DNA from 3 places in the Pseudoalteromonas nigrifaciens genome. Region 2 is predicted to be linked to each of the others. Evidence: predicted binding sites of a transcription regulator. Region 2 holds the regulator's gene; each other region holds the start of a gene.
What was found. The regulator MetJ, encoded in region 2, represses methionine synthesis genes. The targets are predictions, from matches to a motif close to TAGACGTCTAGACGTCTA.
Positions count from the first base shown of each region.

Region 1: PNIG_RS03455 (methylenetetrahydrofolate reductase) is a predicted target of MetJ. The motif match lies at 1,305-1,322, and genes of this name have one in related genera.
Region 3: metA (homoserine O-acetyltransferase MetA) is a predicted target of MetJ. The motif match lies at 2,010-2,027, and genes of this name have one in related genera.

Region 1 covers NZ_CP011036.1:731,529-734,801, reverse strand. The annotation lists gene PNIG_RS03460 (M16 family metallopeptidase) at 1-1,094, opposite strand, end outside; gene PNIG_RS03455 (methylenetetrahydrofolate reductase) at 1,366-2,322, shown strand; gene PNIG_RS03450 (hypothetical protein) at 2,496-2,708, opposite strand; gene PNIG_RS03445 (DEAD/DEAH box helicase) at 2,814-3,273, opposite strand, start outside.
Region 2 covers NZ_CP011036.1:3,181,236-3,184,508, reverse strand. The annotation lists gene PNIG_RS15065 (malic enzyme-like NAD(P)-binding protein) at 1-1,005, shown strand, start outside; gene metJ (met regulon transcriptional regulator MetJ) at 1,104-1,424, opposite strand; gene metB (cystathionine gamma-synthase) at 1,624-2,862, shown strand; gene PNIG_RS15050 (bifunctional aspartate kinase/homoserine dehydrogenase II) at 2,868-3,273, shown strand, end outside.
Region 3 covers NZ_CP011036.1:2,653,007-2,656,279, forward strand. The annotation lists gene PNIG_RS12585 (homocysteine S-methyltransferase family protein) at 1-1,007, opposite strand, end outside; gene metA (homoserine O-acetyltransferase MetA) at 997-1,944, opposite strand; gene ettA (energy-dependent translational throttle protein EttA) at 2,185-3,273, shown strand, end outside.

The sequences.
Region 1 (3,273 bases), 1.1 Mb from region 2:
CGTACTTTGGCTAAATCGTCTGCTTTTTCTACTTTTACAAATACATGCAGTAAACCCGGATCTTTGGTTTCTGGGTTATAGCTAAACATTTGGCTGGCAATTTGTTTATCTACCACTAGCTCTTGGTATAAATCTGAGTTGTTTGAAAAATAAAGCTGCGAGAGTAAATCAAGCGCAGCTCTGTCTTTTTTAGCCGGCTCCCACGCAGTGCCTTTATACGATACTAATAACCAATGCCCTGGTAAGCCTGGGTTTTGTTGATGACTATATTTTGGCGCTTGCTGTGTTGGCTCTGCTTTAATGTCGGCAACATAGTCACCCTTTTTCCACGCACCCCAGTGTTTTTTAACCATAGCCATAGTGGCTTTTGGGTCTACATCACCCACAATTACGAGTGATACATATTCGGGCTTATAAAATTTGGCAAAAAATTCTTTACCATAAGCCATTTGATCAGGCATGGCTTCTATGTCTTTAAAAAAGCCCATAGTGGTGTGTTTATAAGTGTGTTGCTCAAAGGCCTCTTCGCGTACTGCGCTAAGTAATTTACGCACTGGGCTGGCATTATTTTTTAAGTACTCGCCTTTTACCGTTTGCGCTTCGGTTCTAAATTGCTCTTCGGTATAGGTTAAGTTTTGAAAAATATCAGCTTCAAGTTCAAGTACTTTATCAAGATGCTGCTTTGAAAAGTTTAAATGATAGTTAGTGTAATCGTTGGTGGTGTAAGCGCGGTTATCAACGCCAGAATTTTTTAAAATACTTGAATACACAGCCTCAGGAAATTTTTCAGAGCCTTTAAACATCATGTGTTCAAAAAAATGCGCAAAGCCCGTTTTACCCGCTTGCGTTTCATTACGTGATCCTACCGATACAGGAATTTGCAACGAGACTACATCAGGGTAATCGGTTTTAACCACCATAACGCGCAAGCCATTTTCAAGCTCTTCTAGTAAGTAGTCTTGTGAAAAAACGCCCTCGCCCGTAGTGTTTGTTTGTTGTTGTGTTACTGCTTGGCTCGTTTGATTTTGTTCAATAGCGCAACCCGACAGTGCCAGCGATACCGCTAAACTGGTTGCTAAAAATTTAAATTTCATTGTTTTTCCTTTTATAGCAATCAATTTTAATCGCTAAACGTTGAGCTAGTTTAATAAAAAGTACCATCTGATTATGCCGCAAAGCCGCCAATAATAAGAGCCTAAAGCGTTGTTATTATGTAAACAACTGTATCAAATTTACTAATTGGTAACGAGCTTGTATGAATAAACCTCACTACGATTGAAAAACTTTCATTAAATAAAGCTATCTAGCCATCTAAATGGCTGCTATATTAATTCCATCGTAACAAACTAAGCTGGAATGAGGATTATGGCTTTATCACTTCAAGAGAAAATAGAAGATAGCAATCAAGGCGTATACCTTATTGGTACTACGCCGCCAAAAATTGGTACCGATAAAGCGCAACTAAAAACCATTGCAGAAAAGCTATTGGGTCGCCTACACGAAATTGAATACGACGGCGTAATAATTTACGACATTCAAGACGAAAGCAGCCGTACTAATCAAGCGCGTCCGTTTCCATTTAGGCAAACTGTCGATCCACGTGAATACAGCAACCTATTACGTGGCTTATCGCACCTTGATGTAATTACCTATAAAAGTGTGGCGCAACGCAGTGCGAACGAGTTTAAAGATTGGCTAAGTGAAACTAAAAACGACTACGATTTAAAAAATATTGTTTTAGTAGGTAGCCCATCATCGATAGGCGATATAAAACTAAGCCTACCAGATGCGTATAAAACGCTGGCAGAGCAATCTGATGACTTCTTTTTAGGCGGCGTTACTATTGCAGAGCGTCATTCTAATAAACGTAATGAACACGAGCGCCTAATAGAAAAAACCGCTCAAGGCTGTAAGTTCTTTATTTCGCAAGCGGTTTACGACGCACAAGCAACAATAGAGTTAATAACTAGCTATGCACGTAGTTGTAAAGCACAAGGGCTTGAGCCTAAGCGCCTTATTTTAACTTTTACTCCGTGCGGCGGCGAAAAAACCTTAGAGTTTATGCAATGGTTGGGGATCTCAGTGCCAGAGGCCACTAAATGGCGCATGCTTGATGCGAACAATACGCTGAGTGAGTCGGTACGTATTTGCCGCGAAAATCTCGATTTAATACTTAAAAGCTGTGCGCATTTAAACGTGCCGCTGGGCTTAAATATAGAAAGCTTAACTAACCGTAAAGAAGAAATTGACGCATCAATTAACTTATACCGCTTATTAAAAGCCACCATGGAATTAAATCTAGCTGAAAAGTTAATAGCTTAAGGGCTAAGCATTTAATACAAAACCAGATTAATTAGTTACACTCTTTGGCAAGCCTTATAGCTTGCCTTTTTTTATTTTAAATTTGAGAAGTAACGTATTTAGTTAAAGGTAAGGGGGAATTAGCAGTTATGTGCTAAATGCATTTTGCGCTTTATTATCAATGTTAACTATGTTTACTTTTGTTGCTGGCCGCTTTTGTTACTAACCTTTTGCCCTGAATAGCTTTTTAACGCAGCTCCCATAGCAGCGCACATAACACCAAAAATAACTCCTTCGTTAGATATAAACCTAAAGCTGGTAAAAACATCTAATAAACTTATTATTGCCAGCGATAAAACTAAACCTATGCCTGAATACAGCAACCATATTTTAGTAACTTTGTTCATAAATTAATTCCTTTTAAATGCTAAATTTAGCCTAATACAACCCCGCGGCTATTTTTCGGGGTCGTATTATTTCACTGACAATTGAAAGCCAAAACTAAAAAACTGTTATTTACGTCTTCTACTTGGCTCTCTTTGTCCTGTAATGCGTTTTTTATCGCGGTCTTTTCGTGATTTATTGGTGTTTTTGCGGTTATCTTTTGGCTTTTTGTTTGGATCTGGCTCGTAGCCTGCTAGCCACTGTGGCGTTAAGCGGGTATCTAACAGTACTTCTATTTCTTCAAGTAACCATTGCTCGTCAATACTTACTAGCGACATTGCAAGCCCTTGCTCACCAGCGCGACCTGTACGGCCAATGCGATGTACGTAGTCTTCGGCTATGTATGGCAGTTCAAAGTTAATTACAAACCTAAGTGTCGGAATATCCAAACCACGTGCGGCTACATCGGTAGCAACTAATACACGGGTAATGCCTTCTTTAAAGTTTTGTAGTGCACGGTCGCGTGCGCCTTGTGATTTATCACCATGGATTGACTCGGTTTTTAAACCGTCTTTACACATTTCTTTA
Region 2 (3,273 bases):
AATTTAGGGCCTTTAGCGTCAAAACCGGTAATGGAAGGCAAGGCGTTGTTGTTTAAACGTTTTGCAGGCATTGACTCAATTGATATTGAAGTAAAACACCGCACCACCGAAGACTTTATAAATACTGTGGCTAATATTGCTGATACTTTTGGCGGTATTAACCTTGAAGATATTAAAGCACCAGAGTGTTTTGAAATTGAAAAGGCGCTTATTGAACGCTGTAGTATTCCTGTTTTTCATGATGATCAGCACGGCACGGCTATTGTAACGGCTGCAGGCATGATAAATGCGCTGGAAGTGCAAGGCAAAGATATTGAAGATGCAGTTATTGTATGTTTAGGTGCCGGCGCTGCAGCGATTGCTTGTATGGAGTTATTAATTAAGTGTGGTGCACTGCGTGAACATATTTATATGCTTGATCGTAAAGGTGTTATTCACACTCGCCGTGATGATTTAAACGAGTACAAACAGTTATTTGCTAACAATACCGATAAGCGTACATTACAAGATGTAATTGAAGATGCTGACGTATTTGTTGGTGTATCGGGCCCTAACTTATTATCGGCCGATGATTTAAAATTAATGGCAGCAAAGCCAGTCGTATTTGCTTGTTCGAACCCAGACCCTGAGATTGATCCGGCACTGGCACACGGCGCACGAAGCGATTTAATTATGGCAACAGGGCGCTCAGATTACCCTAACCAAGTTAATAACGTGTTGTGTTTTCCGTTTATTTTCCGTGGTGCACTTGATGTGCGTGCTAGTGAAATTAACGATGAAATGAAAATTGCAGCAGTTGAAGCTATTCGTAGTATTGCCAAAGAGCCGGTTCCGCCAGAAGTACTAAAAGCTGCCGGTGTAGATAAGCTAGCGTTTGGTGCAGAGTATATTATTCCTAAGCCTATGGACCCGCGTTTATTGCCGCGTATTGCTAAAGCAGTTGCATTAGCAGCCATTGCTTCAGGCGTAGCGCAAATAGAGCTGCCAGCAAACTATATGGAATAAGCAGCATTATGTTGCTCGGTATTAAGTTACTTCAGTGTAATTTATAGCCATAAAAAAACCTCAGCATGGCTGAGGTTTTTTTGTTTAAAAGCCGCTGTTTAGTCTTCGTTTAAAACAGGAACTTCTAAGCCCATTTCTTGCATTATTTTTTTTACTTCTTCAGGCACTTTTTCGGCGTTATCTTTACGTAAATCATCATCGTTAGGTAACGGTTGCCCAGTAAACGCATGCAAAAATGCTTCACATAATAGCTCGCTATTAGTTGCATGGCGTAAGTTATTAATTTGCCTACGGGTGCGTTCATCGGTTAGTACTTTTAATACATTTAGCGGGATCGAAACGGTGATCTTTTTAACTTGCTCTGATTTTTTCCCGTGTTCTGCGTATGGGTGAATATACTCGCCATTCCATTTTGCCATAAGATGTATCGTTGCCTCAGATTATTAATTGCTCACCCTACTAAAAAATAGCGCGAATATGCGTGAAATTCTATCGATTTAAACAAATTAGTCAAATACTTGTTGCACAGATGGCTAGGTGTTTAAATGTTTTGACTTCTTAAGTTGAATGAATTACTGTTTTAGACGTCTAAACATCTAAATAAAGCAGGTAATAAATATGAGTGAAAAAAATAAAGCGACAATTGCAGTTCGCAGTGGTGTCGATGCTGATAAGCACCATGGCGCGGTTGTGCCTCCGCTGTATTTATCAACCACTTATTCGTTTGCCGACTTTGATACAAAACGTCAATATGACTATGGCCGCAGTGGTAATCCAAATCGTGATACTTTAGCCCAAGCACTCAGCGAACTCGAAGGTGGTGCTCGCGGCATTATTACTGCAACAGGAATGGCTGCCGTACATTTAGCCACTCAGCTGCTTAATAGTGACGATACGTTGGTGATCCCCCATGATTGTTATGGCGGCAGCTATCGCTTATTTACCTCATTACAAAAGCGCGGCCTATTAAAACTCGAAGTGTTAGATTTAACTAAACCAGAAAGTTTGCAGCAAATTTTAGTAATCAAACCTAAGTTAATTTGGATAGAAACCCCTAGTAACCCTATTTTACGTTTAACTGATATTAAAGCAGTAACCGATATTGCGAAACAATGCGGTGCTTTGGTAGCCGCAGATAATACTTTTTTATCGCCTGCATTACAAAACCCGATTAAATTTGGCGTTGATATTGTGGTGCACTCAACCACTAAGTACATAAATGGCCACTCAGACGTGGTTGGCGGTGCGGTTATTGCTGCAACTGACGAACTAGGTGAAGAACTGGCTTGGTGGGCAAATAATATTGGTATAACGGGGGCACCGTTTGATAGTTACTTAACTTTGCGTGGCTTGCGTACTTTAAATGTACGCTTACGGCAGCATCAAGAAAATGCCTTAGCTATTGCTAAGTACCTTGAAAGCTCAAAATTTGTTAGCCAAGTATATTACCCGGGGCTAGAGTCGCATCCACAACATGAATTGGCTAAAGCACAGCAACTTGGTTTTGGTGGCATGGTTAGTTTTGACATTAAAGGCGGTGTGAATGACGCAGCTGCATTTTTAACAAACCTTAAAACATTTAGCTTAGCTGAATCTTTAGGTGGCGTAGAGAGCTTAATATGCCACCCAGCAACAATGACGCATGCAGGAATGGAAGCCGAGGCTCGTTTAGCCGCTGGCGTTGGCGATACGCTTATTCGTGTGTCGGTAGGTATTGAAGATGTAGCAGATTTATTAGCAGACTTTGATCGGGTATTTAATTTAGTGCAACCAGGTCAGCACAATAACGCAGGTAAAGCAGGCGCTAGCGCAAGTAGTAATGTTAAATTGAGCGCTGCTCACCCGGCGTTGTGGTAATTAATATGACTAATAATATTCATAAGTTTGGTGGTTCGAGTTTAAGCTCAGCCGAGCGCTATAAAAGCGTTGCAAAAATAATTATAGGGCAAGCTCAGCCCGGTGATTGTGTAGTGGTATCGGCTGCAGGAAAAACCACAGATACATTAGTAAAACTGTGGCAAAGTTATCAGCAGCACGATACTCAAGCGCTCGCTGATATTGTATTGCAATTAAACAATCATCAAAGTGATTTAATAACGCAGCTACTGCAGGGCGATTTAAAGCGCAGCGCTTTAACCACTCTAAATGAAGAGCTAAGTTTAGTTGCTAAATTAGCGAGTACTGAGCAGTTGCAAGAAGCGGCGCTACTCGCCCATGGTGAGTTGTGGTCAGCTCGTTTGCTCGCTGCGTATTTACAGCAACTTAATG
Region 3 (3,273 bases), 530 kb from region 2:
ACGCCTTCAAGCCCTTTTGCAAAGGCGCGAATATGCGCAGGTGTGGTGCCGCAGCAACCACCTACAATATTAATAAAGCCCGACTTACCCCAATCAATAATTTCGGTTGCCATTTCTTTTGCTTCTAGGTCGTAGCCACCAAATTCGTTAGGCAAGCCTGCATTTGGATGCACAGAGGTAAAGGTTTCGCATACACGCGACAACTCTTGCACATATTGGCGCAGTAAATCTGGGCCTAAGGCGCAGTTAAGGCCTATAGAAAGCGGTTTAATATGGCGAATAGAGTTATAAAAGGCTTCGGTAGTTTGCCCCGAAAGCGTACGCCCAGAGGCATCGGTAATAGTGCCGGAGATCATAACTGGTAATGTGCGCCCTGCTTGCTCAAACGCTTCCTCTACTGCAAACGATGCAGCTTTAGCATTGAGGGTATCGAATATGGTTTCGATTAAAATAATATCGGCGCCACCTTCCATCAGTGCCAAGGTCGATTCTACATAGGCAGTAACTAAACGATCAAAGGTAACATTACGATAACCCGGATCGTTTACATCGGGCGACAATGAACAAGTTTTTGATGTTGGCCCAAGTACGCCCGCTACATAACGTGGTTTTTCGGGTGTTTTAGCACTAAACTCATCGCAAAGTAGCCGTGCCAATTTTGCCGACTCTAGGTTTATTTCACGGCTTAAATTAGCCATGTCGTAATCTTCCATCGAAATGGTGGTGGAGTTAAAGGTATTGGTTTCGATAATATCGGCACCGGCAGCTAAAAAGCTACGATGAATATCGGTAATTATTTTAGGCTGCGTAAGGCTTAGTAAATCGTTATTACCGCGAATAAGTACATGCCAATCTTTAAAGCGCTCACCGCGATAGTCTTGCTCTTCTAATTGGTGTGCTTGGATCATAGTGCCCATAGCGCCGTCTAAAATTAAAATTCGCTCTTTTAACGCTGCACTTAGTTCGTCGTGCTTATTTTGGTCATTATTAAGAGGGTTATTCGGCATAGTTGTTAGTCCTTACGTCTTGGCTAACTAAATTAATATCATAGGGTGTAGTTTGGTACACGTAATAATTTAACCAGTTCGAAAAAAGTAAAAAAGCATGGCTTTGCCACGTTTTTGAAGGTTGTTTAGTTGCATCATCATCTGGAAAGTAATTTTCGGGTTTGGGCGCATTGTCGCTTTTTTCGCAATCGCGTTGGTATTCAGCTTTTAACGAGTCGGCATCATACTCTGGGTGGCCGGTAATAAACACTTGGCTGCCCGACTTATTTTTAACTAAGTAAGCACCTACTTTCTCAGAACCCGCTAGCACGACTAGTTCATTGCAAGCATTTATTTTATTTACATCTACATGGCCATAACGCGAATGCGGCACTAAAAAGGTGTCGTCAAAGCCGCGCGTTAACGCCCCATGTTCAAAGTAACATTGGTGCGTAAATACGCCGCACAGTTTATCGGTTTTTAAATCGCGCTTTATTTTATAATGATGATAAAGCGCTGCATGCGCTGCCCAACACGAAAAAAGTGTAGACGTAACATGCTGCTCAGCCCAATCTAAAATTGCGGTAAACTCATCCCAATAAGCTACATCCTGGTACTCTAAATGCGCTAGCGGCGCGCCGGTAACTATTAATGCATCGTAGTTATTGTTTTTTACTTCTGAAAAATAACGATAAAAGGTGTCTAGGTGCTGCTCTGAATTACTGCTACTGCGATGAGTGTCAAGACGCAGTAGTTCTACATTTACTTGCAAGGGCGAATTGGCAAGCAAACGAATAAACTGTACTTCGGTTTCAACTTTATTAGGCATTAAGTTAAGAATAGCCAAACGCATGGGGCGAATTTCTTGCGTTTTTGCACGAGTTTGTGGCATTACAAATACGTTTTCTTGGCGCAGGCGAGCAATAGCTGGTAGCTCGTCTTTTACTGTAATTGGCATCCTTTTACTCCTATTCATCAAAACCGAAAACTTATTATGAACAGATAAGAAAAAATATCAACCAATAGATGTATAGATGTCTAAATATCCAAATGAAATTTTTTCATCCTATTTTATAATCGTTTTTGCGCACTTTATAGTTTGTTTGTCGGTTTAAAATTGGCCATTCGTTGACTGCCTCACCCGTCAACCACTACAATAGAGCATTGTAATTTTTATTATTATTTGAAGGTTTTTTCCATGGTTTTACCTGATAAATTTATATTCTCGATGAGTCGAGTTTCTAAGGTTGTGCCACCTAAGCGCACTATCTTAAAAGACATCTCGTTACACTTTTTCCCGGGCGCTAAAATTGGTGTGCTTGGTTTAAACGGCTCTGGTAAATCAACATTGCTACGTATTATGGCCGGTGTTGACCAAGACTTTGAAGGTGATGCCTTTCCACAACCAGGCACTAAAATTGGTTACTTACCGCAAGAACCTGTTTTAGACGAAAGCAAAACCGTACGCGAAATCGTTGAGCAAGCTGTTGGCGAAGTTAAATACGCGCTTAAACGCCTTGACGAAGTGTATAACGAATACGCCATGGAAGACGCTGACTTTGACGCACTTGCAAAAGAGCAAGGCGAGCTTGAAGCGGTTATTCAAGCGCACGATGGTCACAACATAGACAACGTTTTAGAGCGCGCTGCCGATGCACTACGTTTACCTGAGTGGGATGCTAAAATTGAGCACCTTTCGGGTGGTGAACGCCGCCGTGTTGCTATATGCCGACTGTTACTTGAAAAACCAGACATGCTTATTCTCGATGAGCCAACTAACCACTTAGACGCTGAGTCGGTTGCCTGGTTAGAGCGCTTCTTACACGATTACGAAGGCACAGTTGTGGCGGTAACGCATGACCGTTACTTCCTAGATAATGTAGCAGGTTGGATTTTAGAGCTTGACCGTGGTGAAGGTATTCCATGGGAAGGTAACTACTCTTCGTGGTTAGAGCAAAAAGATGCGCGCCTACAACAAGAGCAAAAATCTGAAAAAGCACGTCAAAAGTCAATTGCGCAAGAGCTTGAATGGGTTCGTTCAAACCCTAAAGGCCGCCAAGCTAAGTCAAAAGCACGTATGGCGCAGTTTACCGAAATGCAGCAGTCTGATTATCAAAAACGTAACGAAACCAACGAAATGTTTATTCCGCCTGGCCCACGTTTAGGGGATCAAGTGCTTGAAATAACTAACTTACGTAAAAGCTTTGGCGACCGTGTATTAATCGACGATTTAAGCTTTAGCATGCCAAAAGGTGCCATTGTGGGCATTATTGGTGCTAACGGCGCG